3 regions of the Ruegeria sp. P10 genome follow, and region 3 is predicted to be linked to each of the others. Evidence: riboswitches for the same ligand, from Rfam matches in the RefSeq annotation. Region 3 holds a riboswitch; each other region holds the start of a gene.
What was found. Region 3 has a riboswitch for cobalamin ahead of ACR0FB_RS04325 (DUF1636 family protein). Riboswitches for the same ligand answer to the same signal wherever they lie in the genome.
Positions count from the first base shown of each region.

Region 1: linked by a shared signal. The riboswitch ahead of ACR0FB_RS08150 (DUF1636 family protein) and the one ahead of ACR0FB_RS04325 (DUF1636 family protein) in region 3 are both predicted to bind cobalamin.
Region 2: linked by a shared signal. The riboswitch ahead of ACR0FB_RS16500 (aromatic ring-hydroxylating oxygenase subunit alpha) and the one ahead of ACR0FB_RS04325 (DUF1636 family protein) in region 3 are both predicted to bind cobalamin.

Region 1 is NZ_JBQERJ010000004.1:50,948-58,760, forward strand. Features, by position in the region: gene ACR0FB_RS08135 (cobalamin biosynthesis protein CobG) at 1-469, opposite strand, end outside; gene cobN (cobaltochelatase subunit CobN) at 466-3,759, opposite strand; gene cobW (cobalamin biosynthesis protein CobW) at 3,763-4,818, opposite strand; gene ACR0FB_RS08150 (DUF1636 family protein) at 4,820-5,191, opposite strand; cobalamin riboswitch at 5,284-5,490, opposite strand; gene ACR0FB_RS08155 (SLC13 family permease) at 5,718-7,574, opposite strand; gene ACR0FB_RS08160 (hypothetical protein) at 7,764-7,813, shown strand, end outside.
Region 2 is NZ_JBQERJ010000010.1:41,487-49,299, forward strand. Features, by position in the region: gene ACR0FB_RS16490 (hypothetical protein) at 102-377, shown strand; gene ACR0FB_RS16495 (FAD-binding oxidoreductase) at 394-1,476, opposite strand; gene ACR0FB_RS16500 (aromatic ring-hydroxylating oxygenase subunit alpha) at 1,482-2,735, opposite strand; cobalamin riboswitch at 2,818-3,021, opposite strand; partial or broken gene ACR0FB_RS16505 (IS5/IS1182 family transposase) at 3,095-3,247, shown strand; gene ACR0FB_RS16510 (hypothetical protein) at 3,549-3,773, shown strand; gene ACR0FB_RS16515 (DUF3833 family protein) at 3,803-4,345, opposite strand; gene ACR0FB_RS16520 (DUF3833 domain-containing protein) at 4,342-4,959, opposite strand; gene ACR0FB_RS16525 (MFS transporter) at 4,956-6,179, opposite strand; gene ACR0FB_RS16530 (chalcone isomerase family protein) at 6,179-6,724, opposite strand; gene ACR0FB_RS16535 (NAD(P)/FAD-dependent oxidoreductase) at 6,678-7,813, opposite strand, start outside.
Region 3 is NZ_JBQERJ010000002.1:231,065-238,877, reverse strand. Features, by position in the region: gene ACR0FB_RS04335 (ABC transporter substrate-binding protein) at 1-576, opposite strand, end outside; gene ACR0FB_RS04330 (ABC transporter ATP-binding protein) at 593-1,366, opposite strand; gene ACR0FB_RS04325 (DUF1636 family protein) at 1,363-1,719, opposite strand; cobalamin riboswitch at 1,818-2,015, opposite strand; gene ACR0FB_RS04320 (D-lyxose/D-mannose family sugar isomerase) at 2,115-2,780, opposite strand; gene ACR0FB_RS04315 (carbohydrate kinase family protein) at 2,797-3,723, opposite strand; gene ACR0FB_RS04310 (glucokinase) at 3,755-4,813, opposite strand; partial or broken gene ACR0FB_RS04305 (GH1 family beta-glucosidase) at 4,790-6,091, opposite strand; gene ACR0FB_RS04300 (LacI family DNA-binding transcriptional regulator) at 6,088-7,125, opposite strand; gene ACR0FB_RS04295 (ABC transporter substrate-binding protein) at 7,346-7,813, shown strand, end outside.

The DNA.
Region 1 (7,813 bases), on a different contig from region 3:
CGCCTGCACTGGTTTCCAGACGAATATCAGCCGAATCCGACGCCAGCAGACGTTCGGGGCCCGTGTCGATTGCAAAACCGAACTTTGCCGGCAGGGCCGGCAGCTCCGCAAGCCGGTCAATCAGTTCATGGGTCAGCCGAGCAGTCAAATCGCCCGCCTGATAGAGCGGTGTAACCAGAATATTGCGGCGTATTTCGATACCGGGTTCCGCATCCAGCAGGTTCAGCGCGGCAAGCTCTTTGAGCAGAGGCTGATGGTCTTCCTCTTCCACGCCCCGCAATTGCAGATTGGCGCGATTGGTCAAATCGATCGAGCCGTTTCCAAAGCGGTCAGCCAGATCGCACAGTCCCAGTGCCTGATCGGCGTCCAGACGCGCCAGCCGGGGCCTGACCCTGACGACCAGACCGTCACCGGACATCATCGGACGATGGGCGCCCGGGCACCAGCCCTGAACGATCGGTGCACTCATCTCAATCCCTCCAGATCAGCCCTGATAGAGTTCCGGCGCGTGTTCCAAAGCCCGGCCTCAAGCAGCGCGCGAAACCGGTCCTGCATGGCCTGACGCGCTTTGGGATTGGCCTCTTGCAGGAACGCGTCGACCTCTTCGTTGCCCAGAGTGGCATCGTGGTAGAGGTCAAAAAGATGTGGTGCGACCGTGCCAGACAGATGCGCGAAAGAAGCCATATGATCCAGCGTTGCCGCGATTTCGGCCGCCCCCCGGAAACCATGGCGTTGCATTCCGGCGATCCAGCAGGGGTTGGCGGCACGGGCGTGGACGACTCGGCTGATTTCTTCACGCAAAGTTCGGGCGCGCGGGTTTTCGGGGTTGGTGTTGTCCAGATGGTACAGCTGCGCGGTTCCGCCGGCGACCTTCTTGGCGGCGGCAAAGCCTGCCTCGTGCGTGGCATAATCGTTGGCCAAAAGAAGATCGGTTTCGGTCAGGTCCTGCAAGTGGACAAAGCTGTCCGCATTTGCAACGCGTTGGGTGATGCCGTCCTTGTCCTGCGAGATGTGTTCGCCTTCCAATGCAAAAGAGCTGGCCTCTAGCCATGCTTCACCGGCCTGCGCACGGGCCTCGTCGGTATACACTTCGGAAAGTTCGGTCATATTGACGCCGTAACTTCCGGGCGCAGGTCCATAGACCCGCGCTGCCGGCGCCTGCCCGGCATAGGGGTTCCAATCCGTCGCTTCATCGCGCGCGGCCAATGCGCGAACCGCTTGGCCAAACAAAGCGGACAGCGTCGGGAAAACATCCCGGAACAGGCCCGAGACCCGCAGGGTCACGTCTAGGCGCGGGCGGCTCAGGTCGGTGATCGGCAGAACCTCGATGCCGGAAACCCTCTCGGACCCTTTGTCCCACACGGGTTTGACGCCCAGCAGGTGCAAGGCCATGGCGAATTCCTCGCCCGCCGTGCGCATGGTGGCTGACCCCCACAGATCGATGATCAGCCCCTTCGGGTAATCGCCTTCTTCCTGAAGATGGCGCCGCACCAGTTCCTCGGCCAGTTTCACACCCTGAGCATAGGCCGCACGGGTCGGAACCGACCGCGGATCGGTGGTGTAAAGGTTCCGCCCGGTGGGCAGAACATCTGACCGGCCACGATAGGGGGACCCCGAAGGCCCGGCATCAATCCGCTTGCCTTCGAGCGTTTTAATCAACGCGTCGCGTTCGGCGTGGGCCGAAGGGGCCGGATCGAAACTGCCCGTCACCTCGGGCACGCGCCCAAAGATGTGCAGCCCGTCGCCAAACTGGCTTTCCTTGATGTCACAGACAAAGCGGTCGATGCGGGTGATGGCCTCGGCGGTGCAGGTAGCCTGATCGAGGCCGAGATCGCTTTCCAGCCCTATCGCCTGCGCCTCATCACGGATATCTTCCTGCAAGCGGTCGCGGCGTTTGGGGTCAAGCCCGTCGGCGTTCGAAAACTCATCCAGCAGCGATTCAAGCCGCACCATCCGATCCGGCGTGCCACTTTCCTTCATCGGGGGCGGGATGTGGCCCAGTGTGACGGCTCCGATCCGGCGCTTGGCTTGCGCGGCCTCGCCCGGGTCGTTCACGATGAACGGGTAGATTACAGGCAGATCGCCGATCAGCGCCTCGGGCCAGCAATCAGCAGACAAGGCGACCGATTTTCCGGGCAACCATTCCAGCGTTCCATGCGCGCCGATATGGATCAGCGCATCGGCACCCAACCCTTTGCGCAGCCACAGATAGAAGGCGACATAACCGTGGCGTGGGGTGCGCAAGAGGTCATGATAGTCGTCATCCCGCAGCTCGGGCGTGCCGCGTTCGGGTTGCAGCGCGACCAGCGCCTTGCCGCGCCGAAGCGCGGTGAAATGGAAGGCCCCATCGGCACAGGCCGGATCATCTTCGGGCGCGCCCCAAACGGTGTGCAGATCAGCGCGCAGGGTCTCGGGCAATTCCGCAAGCGCATCCTGATAATCCCCAAGCGACCACGAAATCCGTGCGTCCAGAAGAGTGTCGGCAATCGGCTCGCCAGTCGCGATGTCATAGCCTTCTTCGTCAAGATCGGACAGCATCGCCTGGGCCGAGGCCAGCGCGTCGAGGCCAACCGCATGGGCCATCTGCCAGTCTTTGCCGGGATAGGTGGACAGGACCAACGCAGGAATCTGATCTGCCTTGGGTTTGTCGTTCAGTGCAAGCCAGCCCGATACACGGTCGATGATCGCTTCGATCCGGTCCGGTTCGGGACGGTGTGCAAAGCGCGCGTATTCCAGATGCGGATCGCGTTTTCCGGGTTCCTTGAAAGACGCAACTCCTGCTGAGATCCGTCCATCCACCTCGGGCAGTACCACATGCATGGCAAGATCGGCCGGGGACAAACCGCGTTCCGCCTCGGCCCAGGCTTTGCGGCGCGAGGTGGCGAGAGCGACCTGAAACACCGGCACGCCTGCAGCGTCCAGAGGCGACGTTCCCGACGCGCCTTTTCCCGAAAACGAAGTGGCGTTGACAATGGCAGATGGGTTCAGCGCAACAACCTGTTCCCGCAACCATTCGGCGGCTACAGGCGCCTTGAGAGACGGGGCAAACAGGCCCACCGCCGCGTATCCACGGGCGCGCAGGCTGCGGATCAGGGCTGCGATCGGGGCGGTGTCTGCCGAGGTCAGGTAAGCGCGGTAAAAGGTGACGAGGATTCGTTTGGTCGTGCCTTCGAATGCGGTTTCCACCGGGATTACGCCGCGATCCGGACACCACACGCCACATTCGGGCAAGGTCTTGGCGCCCATCACCGGACCGGCATAAAGCCCCGCCGCCAAAGCCATCTGCGCCAGCGCGGCCTGCGCCGCGACCTCGCCGCCGGTATCGCACAGATGCGCCAGACGCCGCAGGGTCGAGACCGGCAGGGTGGAATAGTCATCCAGCCGCGTGTCCTCGCGCCCGTCGGCGGGCAGCACCGCCAGTGCGATGCCCTTGGCCTGCGCCAGCGCCAGAACCTGCTGCAACCCATAAGCCCAGTAGGGCACCCCGCCGATCAGACGGATCAGAATGCCCTTGGCGCCTTGAAGCGTCTGTTCGACATAGGTATCGACCGACAGCGGGTGTTTCAGAGCCGTCAAATTCGCCAGCCGCAGGGTCGGCATTCGCCCTTCCGGTCCGCCACCACGATGCCAGCCCGCCGCGAAAGCGCCTAGGTCGCTGTCCGAAAAGGACAGCACCACCAGGTCCGCCGGGCTCTGGCCCAGATCGGTTGGGGTCTCGGTTTCCTCGAGCCCGTGGCTTTCGCGAAAGACGACGTGCATGGCTTACTCGGCGGCCTCACGCACACCCACGAGGATTTCGCGGATTTCCGCCTCTTTGATATCGTCATGCTCGGCGATGACGACCAGACGCGAACGGCGTTCTTCACCGGGTTCCCACGGGCGGTCATACTGGTGACGCACGCGGGCACCCACTGCCTGGACCAGCAGGCGCATGGGTTTGCCCTGAACGGCGGCATACCCTTTGACGCGCAGGATGTTCAGTTCATTGGCCAGGCGTTCGATATTGGCGACCAGTTGGGCCGGATCGGTCTGCTCGGGCAGCTCGACGATGATGCTTTCGAAATCGTCATGCTCGTGATCGTGATGGCCGTCGTGATGCGAGGGTCGGGCGTCCATGTCATCCTCGGCGGCGGCTTCCAGACCCAGCACAACGCGCACGTCCACGGCACCTTCGGCCACTTCGACGACGGGCAGGGGGCGCGGCGCCTCGGCGGCGATGATCTCGCGCGCTTTGGCCACGCCTTCGGGGCCGGCGAGGTCGGGCTTGGTCAGCAGGATGATGTCAGCGCACGAGATCTGATCCTCGAACACCTCGGACAGGGGCGTTTCGTGGTCGATCGAGTCATCGGCCATGCGCTGCGCATCCACTGCTTCGACATTGGGCGCGAAGCGGCCTGCGGCCACGGCCTCGGCATCGGCCAGGGCGATCACGCCGTCGACGGTGATCTTCGAGCGGATGTCAGGCCAGTCGAATGCCTTGAGCAGCGGTTTCGGCAGGGCCAGACCGCTGGTTTCGATCAGGATGTGATCCGGGCGTGGCTCCAACGCCATCAGGGCCTCGATGGTGGGAATGAAATCATCTGCCACGGTGCAACAGATGCAGCCATTGGCCAGTTCCACGATGTTTTCCGCCGGGCAATCAGGAATGGCGCAGGATTTCAGGATGTCGCCATCGACGCCTACATCGCCGAACTCGTTGACCACGACAGCAAGGCGCTTGCCCTGTGGGTTCTGCATCAGGTGACGCACCAAAGTGGTCTTACCCGATCCCAGAAAGCCGGTGATCACTGTGACGGGGAGTTTTTCGAGGTTCGACATGTCAGGCTCCAATGGGGGGAATGCGCGAGGCACAGTTCTTGCGAAAATGTTCGGGGCGTTCGCGCCATTTCACCAAACCATCTTCGGTGGCCAGATACTTGGTCGCGCCGTCGACGATGACGTCGACATGATCTGTTTCGTTCAGGTTTTCATACACGAAGGTCCAGCGGCCCGGCCCGCGCAACACGATCGAACAGCCTTGATCACAGTTTGACAGGCATTCAACGGCTTTCAGGGTGACACCGTCGGGCAGGTCCGCCTGTTCCAGAGCCTTGTGTAACAAAGCGCCCGGGCGTTGCGTGTCATCTTCCACAGGCAGGCCGCGACGGCAGGTGGTACAGACCAGCAACTCGACTGGTGCGGTATCGGTCATGTCTCTCATCCCCCCAAATCCTCTTCGCGGGGGACGGGGTTTCATGCGGGCCACGAATGGTCATGGACCCGACACCGGAACACCCCGCCCGGTTTCAACTTCGGTTGTTGGCAGGTCTCCCGGCTTGCGGATGCCAGAGGCGGGCCTCTGTCGGATGTCCCGCCTTCCCGGCTTTCGGGCCAGTGGCATTGGGCATCCTCTCCGTTCACGGTCGCGGGGGCGGCTGCGTTTGGCGGCAAGACCGTTGACGCATTCCCTTTTCATCGGCTGTCACCGACACCAACGAAAGGGACATGCGGCACCGCTGGCCTGCTTGTCAAGCGAGTCGCGCGCAACAATGATGCAGAGGCATGGAAAGCGACCTGTGGGCGTCGATGGGCGGCATGGCGTGCCGGGACCCAGCCTGAGATGGGCCGGGCGACGAACAGTATGTTAGCAAGGGGCGTAGACTATGGTGAACGGGTGCCTTGACTGAACCTGTCCCGATGATGGGAAAAGACCACCGAACACCGCAGATCCTCTTGCGCTAATAGATGACGTTGATCATGAGCAGGGAGACGACCAGAAACAGCGCCGTCATTATTCCGCCGGAGCGGACGAAATCCATCACCTTGTATCCGGCCGGACCCATGATCAACGCGTTTACCTGATGGGTTGGGATGATGAAGCTGTTCGAGGTCGATATGGCGACCGTCAGGGCAAAGACGGCCGGGTTTCCACCCGCCGCCACCGCAATCGATACTGCCAGAGGCACCAGCAGGACCGTGGCCCCCACGTTGGACATGACCAAAGAAAAGGCCGTCGCCAGAATGGCGATGCCGGTTTGCAACGACCAGAGCGGCCAGCCGTCCAGAATTATCATGATCTGCTGGGCGATCCACGCGGCCGTGCCTGTGTTCTGCACGGCTTGTCCCAAAGGTATGAGGCAGGCGAGCAGGAATACGGTGTTCCATCCGACCGCGCGGTACGCCTCGTCCACGCTGAGCACACGGGTCAGCATCATGCCCACCGCGCCGGTAAGAAGACAGAGTGAAAGCCGGACGTCCGTGAACAGGATCAACGACAGCGAAATGGCGAAGAATGCCAGGGCCCAGCCGACTTTTTGCGGCCTCAGCTCGTCCTGAGGAAAGTCTGTCGTCACAACGACGAAATCCGGATCTCGTTTGATCCGCATCAGGTTGTCCCATCTGGTATGGGCCACAAGCATGTCGCCCGCCTGAAACTTTTCGAGCCCGATCTGAGTGGATTCGTGATCCTCGGTCTCGACATGGCTCAGCGTCTCTTCGCCGCGGTGAATGGCCAGCAGCGACATCCCGTAGGTCTTGCGAAACAAAAGCTCGCGGGGGCATTTGCCGATCAGCTTGCTGTCAGGCGTGATGACCACCTCGGCCACGCCTGCATTGGTTGGGGCGAACTCTTCGACGAAAATGTCCAAGTCCGGAAGAACGGTCAGCCCGTATTTCTCGGCGAACTTCTCGACCTCCCAACGGCGGCCGACGATGGCCAGCCGACACGGCGCTGCAATTTCCGCTGTCAAAACCTGAACCATCGAGGTTTTGCCGCGATAGAAGGTTGAAATGATGTACAGGTGGTTTTCGTGGTTGATGTCGGCCAGAATCTCGCCGACCAGGGGGCTGTCCTCGGGCACCACGACTTCGAACACATCAGCTTTGAGGCCATAGACCCTTTGCAGGTATTCCTGTGTCCCTTGTCCGGTACCCGTATTGTCAGGTCCTTCAGCCTCCGGCAAAACCCAGCGTCCCAACAGCAGAAAGTAACCAATTCCCGTCAGGATCAGAACCGCACCGATCGGCGTGACCGAGAACAGGCCGAAGGGCTCCATTTTTTGAGAGGCCGGCAGACTGTCATTTGCCGTCAGGATCAGATCGTTCAGCAGGATAAGAGGAGACGACCCGACCATCGTCATTGTGCCGCCCAAAATGGCGCAGAATCCCATTGGCATGAGCAGGCGCGACAGCGGTATGCCTGACCGTGTGGAAATTCGGCTGACAACCGGCAGAAACAGAGCAGCGGCGCCTACATTCTGCATGAACGAGGATATGACGCCAACGGTGCCGGAAATGATTGGTACAACCCTGCCTTCGGATTTGCCGCCGTATTTGAGTATGACGGCAGCCACCTTGTTCATGATCCCCGTCTTGTCCAGACCGGCCCCGACGATCATAACCGCAATGATCGAGATGACGGCATTGGATGCGAAGCCGTCGAACAGAAGGGTGACATCCGCCAAATTTTCCAGCCCGGGCGCGTAGCTGAGCAAGCCTATGAGAACCAGAACCAATATGGCGGAAAGGTCGATCCTTATGATCTCGGAAACGAACAGAAAAACGGTGAAAGCCAGAAGGGTGCAAACGACCCCCATCTCGAAGGTAAAGGCAATATGTTCCACAATACGTCCAGAACTTTTTCTTTGTTAGATTCCTAGTTCATCCCTCCCGACTTGTCATGAAGTTTCGTTTTTCGGCGATGTTGAGACATAATGTTGCTCAATGGTTGCTGTGGGAGCAATGCTTTCGGGAACCCCGTTTGACGAACACGTCAGAAAGAAGGATTGACCAAATTGCATGAAGAAACCAGCACGTTTCGTACCGGCGCGATGCC
Region 2 (7,813 bases), on a different contig from region 3:
ATCCTGCACGGCTCACCACTTTTTTCCATGGACTATGATCTTGGCTTACAGCGAACTGCTTGTGTTTGGCCCAGCTGTGAACGACGGTCGAAGCCACGGGCTTGATCGAGGTGCCGGACACGCTTTGTGCCATCCAACACGACCTCGGCGGAACAAATCTCGAATTCGGCCAGCATGGTATCAAGCGGGATGCGATGGAAGAGGTCCACGCCTCGCACATGTCGAAACCCAGAGCAGACGGGCAGCTGGTTCTGCGTGAAGATGACAAAGTTCTGAAAGTGCCGGACATCCGGCGACCCAATCTGGCCCGGATTCTGCAACGGGCAGAAAAAACGCGCCGAAAGCCGCAGCGGGTGTCAGCCACGCTGCGGCTTTGATCGGGATGCGAAGCGCCTAAACCTCGACTTCGACCTTGCCGATCGGGTTCGAGCAGCAGGCCAGAATGTACCCCGCGTCGATGTCATCTTCCGAGATCCCTCCGTTGTGGACCATGTGGACCTCGCCAGCGGTTTTCTTGACCTTGCAGGTACCGCACACGCCGAAGGTACAGCCTGACGGAATGTTCAGGCCAACCGAGCGGGCGGCGGCAAGCACCGTGTCGGTCTCGGCAACCTTGGCCGTCACGCCCGAGGTCGCGAACAGGATTTCGGCGCTGCTGTCGTCGTCCAGAACAACGTCATCCAACTCGGGCTGATCCGCCTCGGTTTCCACCGGCGCGCCGAAGCTTTCCTGATAATAGTTGTCCATATCAAAACCAAGACCGGCCAGCGCGTCGCGCACCGCTTGCATGAAGGGCTCGGGACCGCAGCAATAGACTTCGCGCTCAAGGTAATCCGGCGCCATCAGGCCCAGCATCAATTGGTTGAACTGCCCCTGATATCCCGTCCATGGGCGGTAGCGGTCCGGCTCTTCCACCACGAACTTCAGGTCCAATCCATCCGTGCGGCTGGCCATCTGTTCCAAGCGCTGGCGGAAGATGATCTCGGATGGCCGCTTGGCGCAGTTGATGAAGACAACGTCCAGATCGCGGCCTTCGTCCCACATGCAGGTGGTCATTGACATCATCGGTGTGATGCCTGAGCCAGCCGAGATAAACAGGAACTTGCGCGCATCGCTCAGTACGTTGGTGAACAGGCCCGCAGGCCCAATGGCCTTGAGCCGCATGCCGGGTTGAAGATTGTCCAGCATCCAGCGCGTGCCGATACTGTCGGGTTGCGCTTTGGCGGTGATGGTGATCGACCGCGGCCGCGATGGCGACGATGAGATCGTGTAGGTGCGATACACGACTCCCCCGGGCTGGCCAAGCGCCGGAATCTCGAGCGTCAGGAACTGACCGGGGTGATAGGCGAACTGCGCCCCAGAGGGGGCCCGGAACGAAAAGCTGGCGGTGTTCGGCATCTCGGGCACGACCGAGACACATTCCAGCATCTCTCCATCCTGCCAAACGGCTGATGAAAGCGTGTCCAGATCTTTCATCAGACTTACTCCGCCGCCATGTAGTCAGGGGTCAGGCGGGCCGACACTGTGCTGCAATACCAATCCACGAATTGCAGTACGCCGGATTCCTGAATGGCTGAATACGGGCCGGGCACATAGGCCGGGCTGTTGATGCCCTGCTGGTTGTCCTCGACCACCTGACGGTCTTCGTCATTTGTGGCGACCCAGACTTCGGTCAGGCGTTTCACATCGTAGTCAACGCCTTCAACCGCATCCTTGTTGACCAGCCATTTGGTCGTGACCTCGGTCTCTGTCGGGCTGATCGGCGTAACACGGAAAACAATCGAGTGATCGGCAAGAAAGTGGTTCCACGTAGTCGGATAGTGGAACTTCAAAAGCGATCCCGCATCCGCAAAGGGCGACCGGCCCAACCAGCGGCGCACGGCGGATTTCCCGTCCATCGTATAGCTCTCGGCGCCTTCTTTCAGCGGCATGCGCGCCAGACGGAATTGGCCGTCCTCGTGCAGATAGAACTGCGATGGCATACCCGCTGACTGGCACCTGTCGAAATGGGCTTGCATATAGGCTGGGGTTTCACCGCCTTCGATCCCCGTCACGCCCGGATCATCAGGGAAGGTCCGGCACAGCGCAGGGTGGTTGCCGCCGCAGTGATAGCACTCGCGATTGTTTTCCCAGACCAGTTTCCAGTTGCCGTTCTCGATGATCGAGCTTTCGAATGCGACCTTGGCATTCGCAAGATCATGCGGCTCAAGATACGGGCGCGCGATATTGGCAAACGTGTCAAAATCCGGGGCGACATCCGCCAGACAGATATAGACCAACCCGGCAAGCTCGCGGCAATGAACCGTCTTCAAACCATGCTGTCTGGGATCAAACTCTGGCCCCATGTCGCGGGCCCACAGCAAAGAGCCGTCAAGCTCGTAGGTCCATTGGTGATACGGGCAAACCAGCTTCGGCGCGTTGCCTTTTGCCGCCTTGCATATGATCGAGCCGCGATGGCGGCAGGTGTTGTGAAACGCCCGGATCTGGTTGTCGGCGCCGCGCACGATGATCACGCGATAGGCACCCACGTTGTACGTTACATAGTCGCCGGCTTTCACCAGTTCACAGGCCGGAATGGCAAAGAGCCATTCGCGATAGTGGATGGTTTCCAGGTCGGTCTGAAAGATCTCGGGGTCGGTGTAAAAGGCCCGTTCCAGAGCATAGCCCGGGATTCGACGCGCCAACAGGTTTTGGACATTGTTCACTTCTGGCTCTCCTGCCGCGCCCCGCGGCATTGCTTGGGCAGATGACAGGGAGGAACCGTCCGGAGGCGCGCGAGGACCACGTCCGAAACCCGTGCCCCCACCGCCACCCGCGGTTTGACATATCTGCAAGGCTGGTTTCCGGACTTGAAAGGGGCTTGCACCCGGTTGCGACACCTTCCCGGGATCCTCGTCCCAGTGGTTGATTGTCGAACCTGACCTTCCTTACCGTTGCGGGGGCAGCGCCGGAATTCCACCGGCTTCCCAATTCTCCGCGGTCTGAGAATCAAACAGCGGCACCTCACGATGGCAGCCTACTTTCTACCTGCTTGGGCGCTGAAATGCTTGCGACATTTCCGGTTTCAAAACAGACATGGAAATTTTCCGGCTGAGTGGACGGCGCCGGGATCACGGTCCTTGGCACAGGGGCATGGCAAGCCCGCCAGCACGGCGTTCTGCAGGGGCCAGTGGGCTTTGCGATGGATGCGGCCACGTCTGACATCCGGGCCGTCAAATTGTCCCCCAGCCGTGACAGCGAAGGCCCGGCTGCTCTGCTCAGAAACGAAACGCTGCACGTCGCCTGAGCATGGCTGGAAAAGAGAGAGTCAGGCCAAGTGAAGGAGGTTTGCAGCAAACCCTTTTGGGTGAAGTTGATCCGTTTGGGATAGTGCTGGCTTGCCATGAGGCAGGTGAAGAAGGCGAATATCCGTCATGCGAGAGTTGTCAGTCCATCCTGTCAACGGACGGTAGAAAACCTCATTTTGTCCATAAAAAATTGTCTTTTTCGGGAAAAACCATTACGTTTTCCGAAAATGGTGGAAAACACCGGAGGCAGTAAGAGAGCAGATGCCAAAACCGAAAACAGGTGTTTTGCGGACAACAGTTCCTTCGCGCCTCATGGGAAAACGGGATGGTCTGTTTTTCCTCTGGGGGCAGATAGAACGCGCGCGCTTGAAGGTCGAGGGCGGCGAACGCGCCGAGGGCGCAGCCTCGGACGGGCCAAGGGCAAACACGGCCGGTGAGGTCAAGGGATCGACGACAGCATTGGTGGACGAGTTTATTTTCTACTGACTTTTGTGATGAAACCGGGCCTGACGGCCCTATTTCTTCTCGAAGAACAGGATGACTTCACCCAGACGGACGCCATAGCGTGAGACATACGCGCGGTTCAGCAGACGGTCGTCATCCAGCAGCCACATCCAGTCGTCGAATTTGACACGCATGGTCCCGTCCTTGATCGGCAGGTCGATCTTGTATTTCCAGTTGAACGTATCCCCGCGTTCAATCCCGCTGGCGGTGCCCAGCACGCCAGGCGCCGTACCGGTCCACGTATCCTCTCCGGTTTTGGTCAATGTCCAGATGCGTTGTTCCGTCGCGCCATCGTCGTAGACGAAGTCTTCGACCAGGGTCAGGGTTTCGCCGTCCCATGTTCCGTCGATATCAACCGTGAATCTGCGGGGGATATTTCCCAGAACATCCTGAAACTGACCGTAGGCCACTGTTTTACCCTCAAAAAACTCTTCCAGGTTCAACTGCCGGTCCGACAGAAACGTTTTTGGTACCTTCGGTTTGCTGGAGCAGGCCGCCAGAAGTGTAAGGCTTGCGATGGCGACGCAGGCGATGAAAGAGCGAAAGGTGATCATTGCAACGGCTTCCCTTCCGAAGTCGCGTCATACCCGTTTGACCCACTTGGATGCATCGGTTTCGATCTGGGGCTTGGACGCATTGTGGCGATCAGTTCCGCGACCTTGACGCCAAACTTGCGCATCTCGGACCGATTCATGATGACGCCGGTTTCTGTCAGGTACATCCAATCGGTGACATCCAGTGTGTGTCCACCAGCGTCATCTGGCAGAATGATACGATAGGTCAGTTTCACCGTGGACCCCGAGATAATGCCCCGACCTTCGCCCACGATATCATCCGCCATTGCCGTGAATGTGTTGCCAGTTCCCAGCGTCAGGTACCATTTGCGGGTCATCTGTTTTCCGTTGGAATAGGTGAAGTACTCGGTCAGCGTGCCCGAGTTGCCTTGCCATTCGCCGGACATGCGCGCGACAAAGCTGTTCGACATTTTGCCGTTGGGGCCATAGATCAGGCCTTCGGACAAGATCTCTCCGTTCAGGTGCTTTTTCAGGGAAAAATCTGGCCCGGTGCCACTGTAATCGGACGGCGATTGCGCGCGAAAGCTCAGCAGCCTTGCACGGATGAAGACAGCGGTCAGAAGGACCAGAAGGATGATGGTGAAAGCGTTCATTTGCTTGTGACCTCGGTGGGCAGGGTCAACACCATCCCGAACGCTCCGACTTTCAGGATGCAGGGCAGCACCGCATAGGCAAGATTGAGTGTATCCAGTGCCTGTGCTGAATTGGTTTGACCGGGGGTGAAACCGCTGCGTTCCAGCAGCGGCAGAGTGAAAAAGGCAGCCAGGGCGAGGCCCAGTTTGCCAGCGAAGGACCAGATGCCAAACGCGGCTGATGCGTTCAGCCCGGCCCGGGTAAGCACGATCGAGAACATGGCCGGCAACACGACCATATCCGCGCCCAGCGCCGCGCCCGAGGCGAGACAGATCATTGCAAAACCCGCAAGGTTTCCTGAACTCAGTGTGGCAGCGCCGATAAAGCCGGCGATCGAGAGCGGCATGGCAATAATCAGAGTCTGTTTCGGGCCAATTTTGTTACTGAGCTTTGCCCAGAGCGGAACGCTCGCGCCTGCGCTCAGGAAGAACAGGATCAACAAAGGACCCGCCTTGCCCGGCAGTTGCAGCCGGTCTTCCACAAAAAACAGAAACAGGGTGGAGGTTATGGCAACCGGGAGGCTGTTGACCAAAGCCAGCGCAAGAAGGCGCAAGCCACCGGCCTGACCCAGACCCGCAAAGGACAGGCCTGATCCGGTGATCGGTCTGCGTCGCCAGATCGGGATCGTCAGTGTCAGGGTCACAACGGACAGCAGCCCCAGGAACGCGCCGAATGCGGGGTAGCCTTGGGAGTGTGCCCCGAAAGCAACCAACAGGGCCGGAGCGCTGGCTGCGATGACCACCCCGGTCAACTGCCCGCCTTCACGATAGGCGGCCAGTGTCATCAGCTCTTTCGGATCGGTTCGCTTCGCCAGAGTTGCGCTGCGACCATAAAGAAGGATGGTTCCCAGGCTGTACGCCGAGAACAGCAAGATCAGGATCGCGACCAGTTCCGGCACGCTGGCACCCTGCGGCAGATTGAAAAGCAGGGGAAACCCGATCGCCAGCCCCAAAGCCGCCATCGCGGCAAATGCAAGCTGGCCGCCGGGCCATCGGTCGATTGCCCAACCGATCAGCGGATCCTGCACCAGATCCACCAAACGGATCACCAGCAGCACCGTACCAATGACCCCAAGGCCAATACCCAGGTTCACGGCTGCAAAGCGCGGCAAGTGGATATAAAGCGGGATACCCGCCGCAGCGAGCATCAGCGCATAGAGACTGACCCGGGGATAGAGCATCACCGCCCCTGTAGCCTGCGCGTGAAGGACGCGGACCGCGTGTTGTCTCCCAGAAATACAGACATGAAACTGCGCTTGATGCCCGGATGCGCCATGGTGCACGTCTTTTGCCCGTTCAACCAGAAACTGACCTTGTCGGGACCATCAGAAACCGCCAGATAGCTGTCCCCTTTTGCCACGGCTTTGAAACACCGGTTCAGTTGGTCGCGAACCGGTGCTGAACGGCCAATGCGGTCCATCTCGTCAAGCGTCGAATTGACCAGCGCTTTCTTCTTGATGTTCTTGCGATAAGTCAGTTGCAGGGCGATATCTTCGCTCCAACTGAACGGCGCACCTTTGGGCGTATAGAGTTTGGCGTCATAGATCGGCAAACCCAGATACCGGAACGTCGCGGTTCCGCGCAGTTGGGCACCGTTCAGTTCTTCCGTGACCGGCGATGCGATCAGCCCATTGGGGATCAGCAAGGAAAGTGCAAGAAACGCTGTGCGCCATATCGCCTTATTCTGCGGCAACAGATAGGGCCGGGTCTTTCCCAAGAATGCCATTATCAGCTCCGATGGTTTGCGGGGCACCATTTATTCGAGCAACGACATGCATCGCGCTGGCTATCCCGTCTTCGTGAAATCCGTGCCGGTTGTAAGCACCGGCAAACCAGGTTCGGTTCTGTCCCTGCATCTCGCGGATTTGCCCTTGCGCCTTCAGCGCGGCCTTGTCGAAGACCGGATGGGCAAATTCGACTTTGTCATAGATCTTTTCCGCGGGAATTTCTGATGAAGCGTTCAGCGTTACAAACAGCGGGTCACTGTCCGGAATGTTCTGAAGCCGGTTCATCCAGTAGGTTACCCCCACGTCTCCGGCTTGCGAACGATAGGTCCAGCTTGACCAGCAGGCGCGCCGCTTTGGCATCTGACCTGGGTCACAATGCAATATGGCCATATTGGGCTGGTAGCGGATTGCGCCCAATGCAGCGGCTTCCGCGGGGGTCGCGCCATCACCTAAAATGGCAAGCGACTGGTCCGAATGGGTGGCCAGGATGATTTCATCGAACTGATCCACGGCGCCCTGGCTGTGGATGGTGATGCCCATCTCGTCACGGGATATATTCTGAACGGGGCTGGCCAGACGTATTTCTGCCCCCCGCGCACGAAGGGCTGCGTCGATCCGGCGGACATACTCTATGCTGCCGCCTTTGACCGTGTACCATTGATGCTGGTTTGCGCGACCACTTGCCAGCAAAGCGTGATTGCGGAAAAACTGTACCAAAGAGCGTGCGGGGAACTGATCCACGAACTCGACCGGCGTGGACCAGATGGCACCGCACATCGGCATCAGATAATTGTGCCGGAACCAGTGACCCAGCCGCAGCTGGTCCACCAATTCGCCAATCGTGGTGTCATCGTCCTTGGCGGCTCCGGGGGCTTCTTTGCCAAACCGCAGAATATCAGCGATCATCTTATAGTAAGCCGGACGCGCCAGATTGCGCTTTTGAGCGGTCAGTGTGCGCAGATTGTTCAACCCGTATTCAATGCGGCCATTGTCGATTGTCGCGCCAAAGCTCATCTCGCTTTCGATCACGGGCACGCCGAGCTCATCAAACAGCCGGGTCAGGTAGGGATATGTCGCATAGTTGAAGA
Region 3 (7,813 bases):
TTCCAGATCGGCTGTTTTTGCTTGAATGGCGGACAACTTGTCCTTCCAGCCGGCAACCAGCGCCTCGGCCTTGTCTTCGACCTGCATGACCTTGCCCAGGCGCAGAACGTCATCAAACAACAGGTTCATGCTGGCTTCGGGGCGATCCTCGTCCAGATGCACGCAGCTTTCGGTCAGGATCATGGTCTTGATACCAAAGGGTTCCAGCGTGTCGGGCGTGACATCTCCGCCGGGTTTCATGCCATAGTACCAACCGGCAAAAAACAGATCAGGTTCGACGGCCACAAGGTTTTCAATCGTCGGGTACTTGGGGGCAAGCTCTGGGATGTCGCCGCGCTGAGCATCAAAGTCAGGGCTGGTTTTGTACCAGCCCGAAATCCCGGTAAGTCCCACGATCTTGTCCTGAAGGCCGAGTGCAAAGGCCATATCCGCCATGTTCATATCATGTACGACCAGACGTTCCGGCGCCGAGTCAAAAACCAGCGGTTCGCCGCAATTGTCCACGGTGACGGCTTCCGCTGCCACGCCACCTGCGAAGCCAGCGAAGACAACCACCGGCCAGAGTTTCTGCATCATATGTAAGTTCCTGTTATTATGACAATTTCCGTTTTCGGATGTCCAGTGCGGGGATCATGCGGCCTTCGTGCTGAAAGCACAGATAATCCACGCCGAATGTCTCACTTACCCGGTCTGGGGTCAGAACTTCGCCAACAGGCCCGAACCCCGTCAGGCGCGTGGCTTTCATCAACGCCACATGGGTGGCGAATTCCGGGATCATGACCAGATCATGGACGATCATGACGACCGTTACCCCCAGATCAGCGACCAGAGACAGCATGTGCCCCTTGGCATCGGGGTCCAGATGGTTGGTTGGCTCGTCCAGAAACAGCAAGGACGGGTTCTGGGCCAGAGCGCGCGCGATGTGCGCGCGCTGACGTTCTCCGCCGGACAGTTGACCCATCGTTTTGTTGGCAAAATGCAACAGCTCGGTCGTCGTCAGCACCCGTTCAAGATCAGCCCTGTGCTGAGTCACCGAACGTTCGCCCTGAATCGGGATTTGCCCCAGCGCAACGTAGTCTTGCAGGCGCATCCGCCCGTCGGGCATTTCCTGCTGCCCGACCACAGCAATGGAGCGGGCACGTTGGCGGGCGGACAGGGTCCGAAGGCTTTGTCCTTCTATCCAAACATCGCCCAACGCAATCCGTTCAATCCCGCACAGCAGTTTCAGCAGAGTGGTTTTGCCGGCGCCGTTCGGCCCGGCGATTGCCAGAATTGATCCTTCTTCCAGACGAAAGGACACATCCTGCAACAGGATGTCGCCATTGAGAGCGTAGTATCCCAAATTCTCTGCAATCAGAAAACTCATGATGACCCCCCGAAAGGTAAAGCGGGAATTCGCGATAAGGTCTTTGCGAAAAGGGCAGGGGGGCGGTCCGAGGCACTGGTCCAGCCGTCGTCGCTGTCGCCGAACTGGATCGCAAATTCGACCAAGGCAGACAGATCGCGGGATGTCGTGATATCGCCAAACAGGTACTGCGCTTTGCCCGGGGCCTGAAATCCGACGGTCATGGCCCGTTCACAACCTGCCATGCAGGCCACCATTCGGGTTTCAAAACCGTCAGGCAACCGGGCATCCAGCGCGTCTTGCGCGGCTTCGGCAGACATCGTCCCCTGACATGTTGAACAGATCAGAACGTAGTGATCAGAATAGCAGGTCATTGCCTTCTCCGTCGTTTGCCAGATGCAGACAGAGGGCACATACCCGGATATTACGCAAACGCGCCATCAAGCCTCCTTCCGAGACGCCCCGCCTCGGGTTGGTTCATAGTGTGATGGCAGGTCTCCTGACTTGCGGGTCGTTGCTTGGCCGACCTTCCCAACCCCTTTTGGGTCAGTGGTGAAGTGGCGTCGCTCACCGCTTACAGTTGCGGGGGCAGTCACGGACTTGGCACATTCCAGCGCCGCACCGTGTTCCCATTTTCATCCCTTACGGAACCATCCCGCTCAGCTAGTCCGGCTACGCCTGACTTGTCAAGCGGCAGGCGAAAGGGTGGTGGACGGAATTGCAACGGTTGAGCCAGCGATCCTGGTGCGCCAGCCCGGACCGAACGGTGTCAATAGTCTGATACAAGAAGAAAATCCGGTTCGGTATCTTCCTCAACCTTTGAAAACCGTGGGATTGGCTTTTCAAACACATTGTCCGTACGGTCGTCATTCACGGTCGATACCTCGCCAATAAGGCAATCGCCGCGCTCGGCCCAGAAAGCGTGCCAGATGCCGGGCATCAGAGTTACGCTTTGCCCCGGCTTCAGCCGCAAGTGCTCTTCGGGTTGCAAGGTTACAGGGCAGGCATCGCTTGGGACCGTCACCGGGTTGTCGCGGTCGACGCCACCGTTTGGATCTGACGCATGGATTTCCAGAACGAGATCGCCGCCGCCCCGGTTGATGATGTCTTCTGCCTTGATGATATGCCGGTGCATCGGAGAAAGCTGATTTTCTTTCGAGATCAACAGTTTTTCCGCATAGAGCATCCCGCGCCCGGATTTCAGATCCTTCGCCTCACCATTGCGCAAAGTGAATAGAAACAGTCCAAGTTCATCAAAACGGCCCTGGGCGTAATCGGTAATGTCCCATCCCAGCCCGCGGCTGCGGATCGTTTCGGCCAGAGGGCTGCGCATTTTCTCGGGCGACCAATCCGCAAAGGGTGGCAACACGGCACCGAAGGACTGAATGAACGCCTGTGCCCGGGTCTTGATACGGTTGATTTCGGATCGTTTCATCATGCCGTCCCAAAGATCAAAGTTCGTGCGCCCAGGGGGGTTCTGCCCCGGCTCGGGAAACGGTCACGGCCGCCACGTCAGCGCCCAGTTCCATGGCTGCTTGCAGGCTTTCAACCGTCAATCCGCGCAGACCTGACTTGGTCAGATGCCCTGCACGGCTGAGCTCGGTCAGAACGCCGGCGTTGAACGTGTCACCTGCGCCGATCGTATCGACCACTTCAACGGGTTTCACGGGAACCGAAACTTCGGAACCATCCGCCAGGTAACCGTGCGCCCCGTCACTGCCGCGCGTGACGATGACAACGGAAGGACCCGCCTGCAACAGCACAGACGCTTTTGCGGCTTCGGATTCAGCGCCCGGAATGATCCAATCCAGGTCCTCGTCTGAAACCTTTACGATATCCGCACGCGAGATCATGCGGTTCAAACGCGTCCGAAACCGGGTTTGATCCTTGATGAAATCCGGGCGAATATTCGGGTCCAGCATCACCGCACGGTCGGAACCGTGGCGGTCCAGAAGGGCGGCATATGCATCTGCGCAAGGTTCACACGCAAGGCTGATTCCGCCGAGATACAGGGCAGAGACAGCGGGAAGCTGATCTGGCATGTCCTCGGGCAGCAACATCCGGCCTGCGGTGTTTTCATCAACAAAGCTGTAAGACGCGTGTTTATCCGAGAGCTGCACAAAGGCAAGCGTGGTAGGGCGGTCCGAGATGATGACATGTGTCGTGTCCACATGGCTCGCTTTCAGCGCATCGATCAGTTGCTGGCCGAACATGTCCGATGACAAACCTGTCAGCATCCCAACCGGAACACCCAGACGTCCCATCGCGACGGCTGTGTTCAGAACTGCACCACCAGTATGTGGCACAAAACCAATTGCGCCCGATGCGGTCGGTTCTGAAATCATATCTATCAGCGCTTCACCACAGCACAGAATCATGTCTTGGTCCTTCTTGGTACAGAGAATTCGGTCAGTCTGGTTGCTGTCTCAGCGCGTTCTTGCAGAAGTTGTTTGCGCCGATGATCCCGAACTCTGCCTGTTCAGACACGTAAAGGTTCAGGGAACGGCGCAAATCGCTGAAGCGGCCGCCGCCGTTGAACGCATCCTTGAAGTTGTCGCTGAATAGCCAGCGGTTTTTCTCGGCAACGCCGCCGACGAGGAAAACGCCTCCCTCTGGCATCAAGGTGACCGCCAGATCACCCATCAAAGCACCCAGATGGGTGGTAAAAATCTGCGCTGCTTTTTCGGCGACCAGATCGGTGCCGTTGCGGGCATCGTTCAGAATGTCCTTTGCAGAGCGCGCCTGAGTCCGCGCCTGACCGGCTGCCAATTCAACCGCCTGATACAGGATCGGCAGGCCGGTTCCGCTCAGGAACATTTCTGCTTCCAGCGCCAGGCTGTCGCCAAAGAAACAGCCCGGTGCGATGCGACGTGCCGCCTCAAAGATATCAACTTCGTCGCGATGGCGCGGGTACAGGCCCACGTGCCCGCCTTCGCCGGAGACCGTGTGATACCTGCCTTCGGAAAAAAGCAAAGCACCAACACCAAGCCCGGTTCCGGGCCCTACAACCAGCCGTGTGCCAGCGGGCGGCGTCGCCTGACCCTGCAAGACCGCAACATCCGACCGAGTCACCTCGGCCACTGACCACGCCGCAGCGGTGAAATCATTTATGACAAAAGTGCGCTCTGCTCCTGTTGCTTTCGTCAGCTCGGTTTCCGAAAGATCCAGGTTCGCGTTGGTCAACTGAATCGTTCCGTCCCTGACCGGCCCGGCTCCGGCTGCTACGACGGCCTGTGGGTTGGTTCCGATCTCGTCCCTGAGGTCATGGAACGCCTCGAGCAGATCTTCCAATGTCCCCGTCGGGTGTTTCCGAAGATCTGCCAATTCTCCGTTCGTAACAACGCCCAGACGTGTGTTCGTACCGCCGATATCCGCAACCAGGTTCCAATGCTCATGCACGGCACCGAATGGTTGCGCTAACGGCTGAGAGACACTCTGACCCCCGGACAGGGCGGATTTCAGCGCCATGAAAGACGCTTTGGGCGTTCTCGCAAGTGTTTCGAAATCCACGTCCACCAGTCCAAACCTCTTCTCGTACCCGAAGGCCCATTCATAATTGTCCAGCAGCGACCAGACAAAATAGCCATTCACCGGAACACCTTGTGCCAAAGCGTCCAGTACGGCCGCAAGGTGCTTGTCGAGATAATCGATACGATCATCGTCCTGCACGCGCTCCTCACTCGCCATACCGTTTTCGGTGATATAGATTGGCAGGGCGCCCGTATAGTCTTTCCTTGCTCTGACAAGAAAGCGGGTTAGGGCAGAGGGATCGATTTCCCATCCCATCTGCGTTTTGGGTAACGGTCCGGGAACCTCTTGCAGGCTGGGCCAAGCGGTGTCCGCCGGGGCTATCAACTTTCGGGTATAGTAGTTCAACCCGCACCAATCGACTTGTGTGCCGATGGTTTCAAAGTCGTTCTGCCAGCCCTTGGGCAAGTGCGGCTCCAACCCCTCCAAGGCTATTTGGGGATATTCCTTGTTGAAAACACCGCCAAGGAAGAACCGGTTGTAGATCGCATCGTAGCGATCTGCCGCAAGCCGCGCATCTGCGCTGTCATCCGCGGGCTCGGACCATTCGAGGTTGAACACGGCACCCAGATTGCCCATCCCAAGACTGCGCATGGTCTGAATGGCCCGCCCGTGGGCCAACAAAACATGATGCATCGCCCGGGCGGCGGCGCGGATATCGCGCAGACCGGGCGCATGGTGGCCTTCAAAATGGCTCAGCCAACTGACACACCAGGGTTCGTTGATCGGCGCGGCACTGAACATCCGGTCTCCGATCCGACCCATGATGACCTGCGTATAATCCGCGAGCCAATCCGCGATGTCGCGATTGCACCATCCCCCCTGATCCGCAAGCGCTGACGGCAATTCCCAATGGTAAAGCGTCACGCAGGGGCGGATACCGCGTTCCAGCAGGGCGTCCGCCAATCGGTCATAATAATCCAACCCTGCCTGATTGACCTGACCACGCCCGTCGGGCAGTACGCGTGCCCAGCTGGTTGAAAAACGATAACAGTCAAACCCGGCCTCGCGCACCAGATCGAAATCCTGCTCGAACCGGTTCAAGTGATCGCAGGCGACGTCTCCGTTTTCCCCGCGCACCACGTTGCCCGGCGACGCCGCAAAGGTATCCCAATGAGTTCGCCCCGCCCCGCCCTGTGCGTGGCCTTCAATCTGGTACGCAGAAGTGGCAACACCAAAGAGAAAATCTTTGGGAAAGTCAGCGCGTGCGTATTTCATGGTTGCACCCTGTTGGGTGCAGGGCCGGTTGACCTACCAACGACCAGCTCGGCCTCCAGCAGCCTAGTTTTGACGGGATCATTCGGGGATTTGATGCGCTGGATCAACATGTCAGCCGCCATTTCACCCGCCTGACGGACGGATGAGCGTGTTGCCGTGAAAATCGGAACATCCTGCCCGTTCTTCAAATAGGACAGGTCGTCGTCATGGGCGATCACTGACACATCCGTACCCATCTCAAGCCCGTTTTCGGACAGCGCACGCCGTACGCCGATGGCAGAGATCATCGATGAACACAAAATAGCGGTCGGAGGGGAATCGAGGCGCAACATGTTCTGCGTTTCGTGATGGCCGTAAACCTCTGTCATTTCAGCGCTGCGCATCAGATTTGCATCGGGCGCAAGCCCGGCCTGACCAAGCGCCTCAAGATATCCGTCGCGGCGGCGTTGGGCAAAATCCATATCTTCCAGACCGTTGATCAGAGCGATACGGCGATGGCCAAGGTCAATCAGAAAGCGCGTGGCGCGCATGAACGAACTTTTGTTGTTCACGTCGATCCAGTCATACTGAGCGTCGACGCCGGTCGAGCGTCCGTGCACGATGAATGGGACGCCCATGCGGGTCAGGACTTCGATCCGTGGTTCGTTTACTTTGGGGCCTTGCAGCACGACTCCGTCCACCGCGCCGCGCTTAAAAAGACTCCGATACGCTTCTTCAATCGAAGTGTCGTCGGCATTGGTGAACATCATGTCATAGCCATGTTCAGCGTATTTCTTTGCGGCACCGGCGACGAAATCTCCGAAGATCGGGTTGACCATTTCATGCCGGGACGAGCTGGGAATGACGTGGCCGATCACCATCGATCGTCCGGTCGCAAGCCCTTTGGCGCGACTGTTCGGCCGGTACCCGTGTTTGCGTGCCGCGGCTTGAACGCGCGCACGTGTGTCCTCGCTCACTTCGGGGTACCCGTTCAGCGCCCGGCTGACCGTAGTTTGCGAAAGGCCCAGAACTTCCGAGAGCTGCTTCAGGTTCATTTTACGATTCAAAGCGCCTTAAATTGAGTGGCTCTTTTTTGTTTTGTGAGCAAATACGGCATCCGTCAACTTGTTTTGCGTTAAAAGCAAAAAATATAATTTATTTTGGCGCTGGGAAGCAAAATATTGACAGGGTGCCGATGTTAGCGGATAACACACGTTATCCAAAGCGCTTTGAAAGCGAGTCTTTGAGTACATGAAAGCTTGGGAGGAGGATTTGATGAAACACGGGCTTTACGCAGGTGCGGCGGCACTCGCCCTGATGGCCGGATCAGTTCAGGCAGAGGGTGAGATGATCCACGCCGTCGGCGAGGGCAGTTTTGACTGGGATGGGTTTCAGGCCTTTGCCGAAGCGAATGATCTTTCCGGCGAAAGCCTGACCATTTTCGGCCCCTGGCTGGCTGGCGAGGGCAAGTCCTTCGAAAACCTCGTGGCCTATTTCGATGAGGCAACAGGCGCGAATTCCAGCTATGTGGGTTCGGATTCTCTGGAACAGCAGATCCTGATTGATGCGGCCGCAGGCTCGGCGCCGAATCTGACTGTTTTCCCGCAGCCTGGTTTGGCGGCAAACCTCGCAAAACAGGGCTATCTGACGCCATTGGCCGAAGGCACTGCGGACTGGATCAAGGAAAACTTCGCCGCGGGACAATCCTGGGTCGATCTGGGTACGTTTGAGGACGCGGAAGGG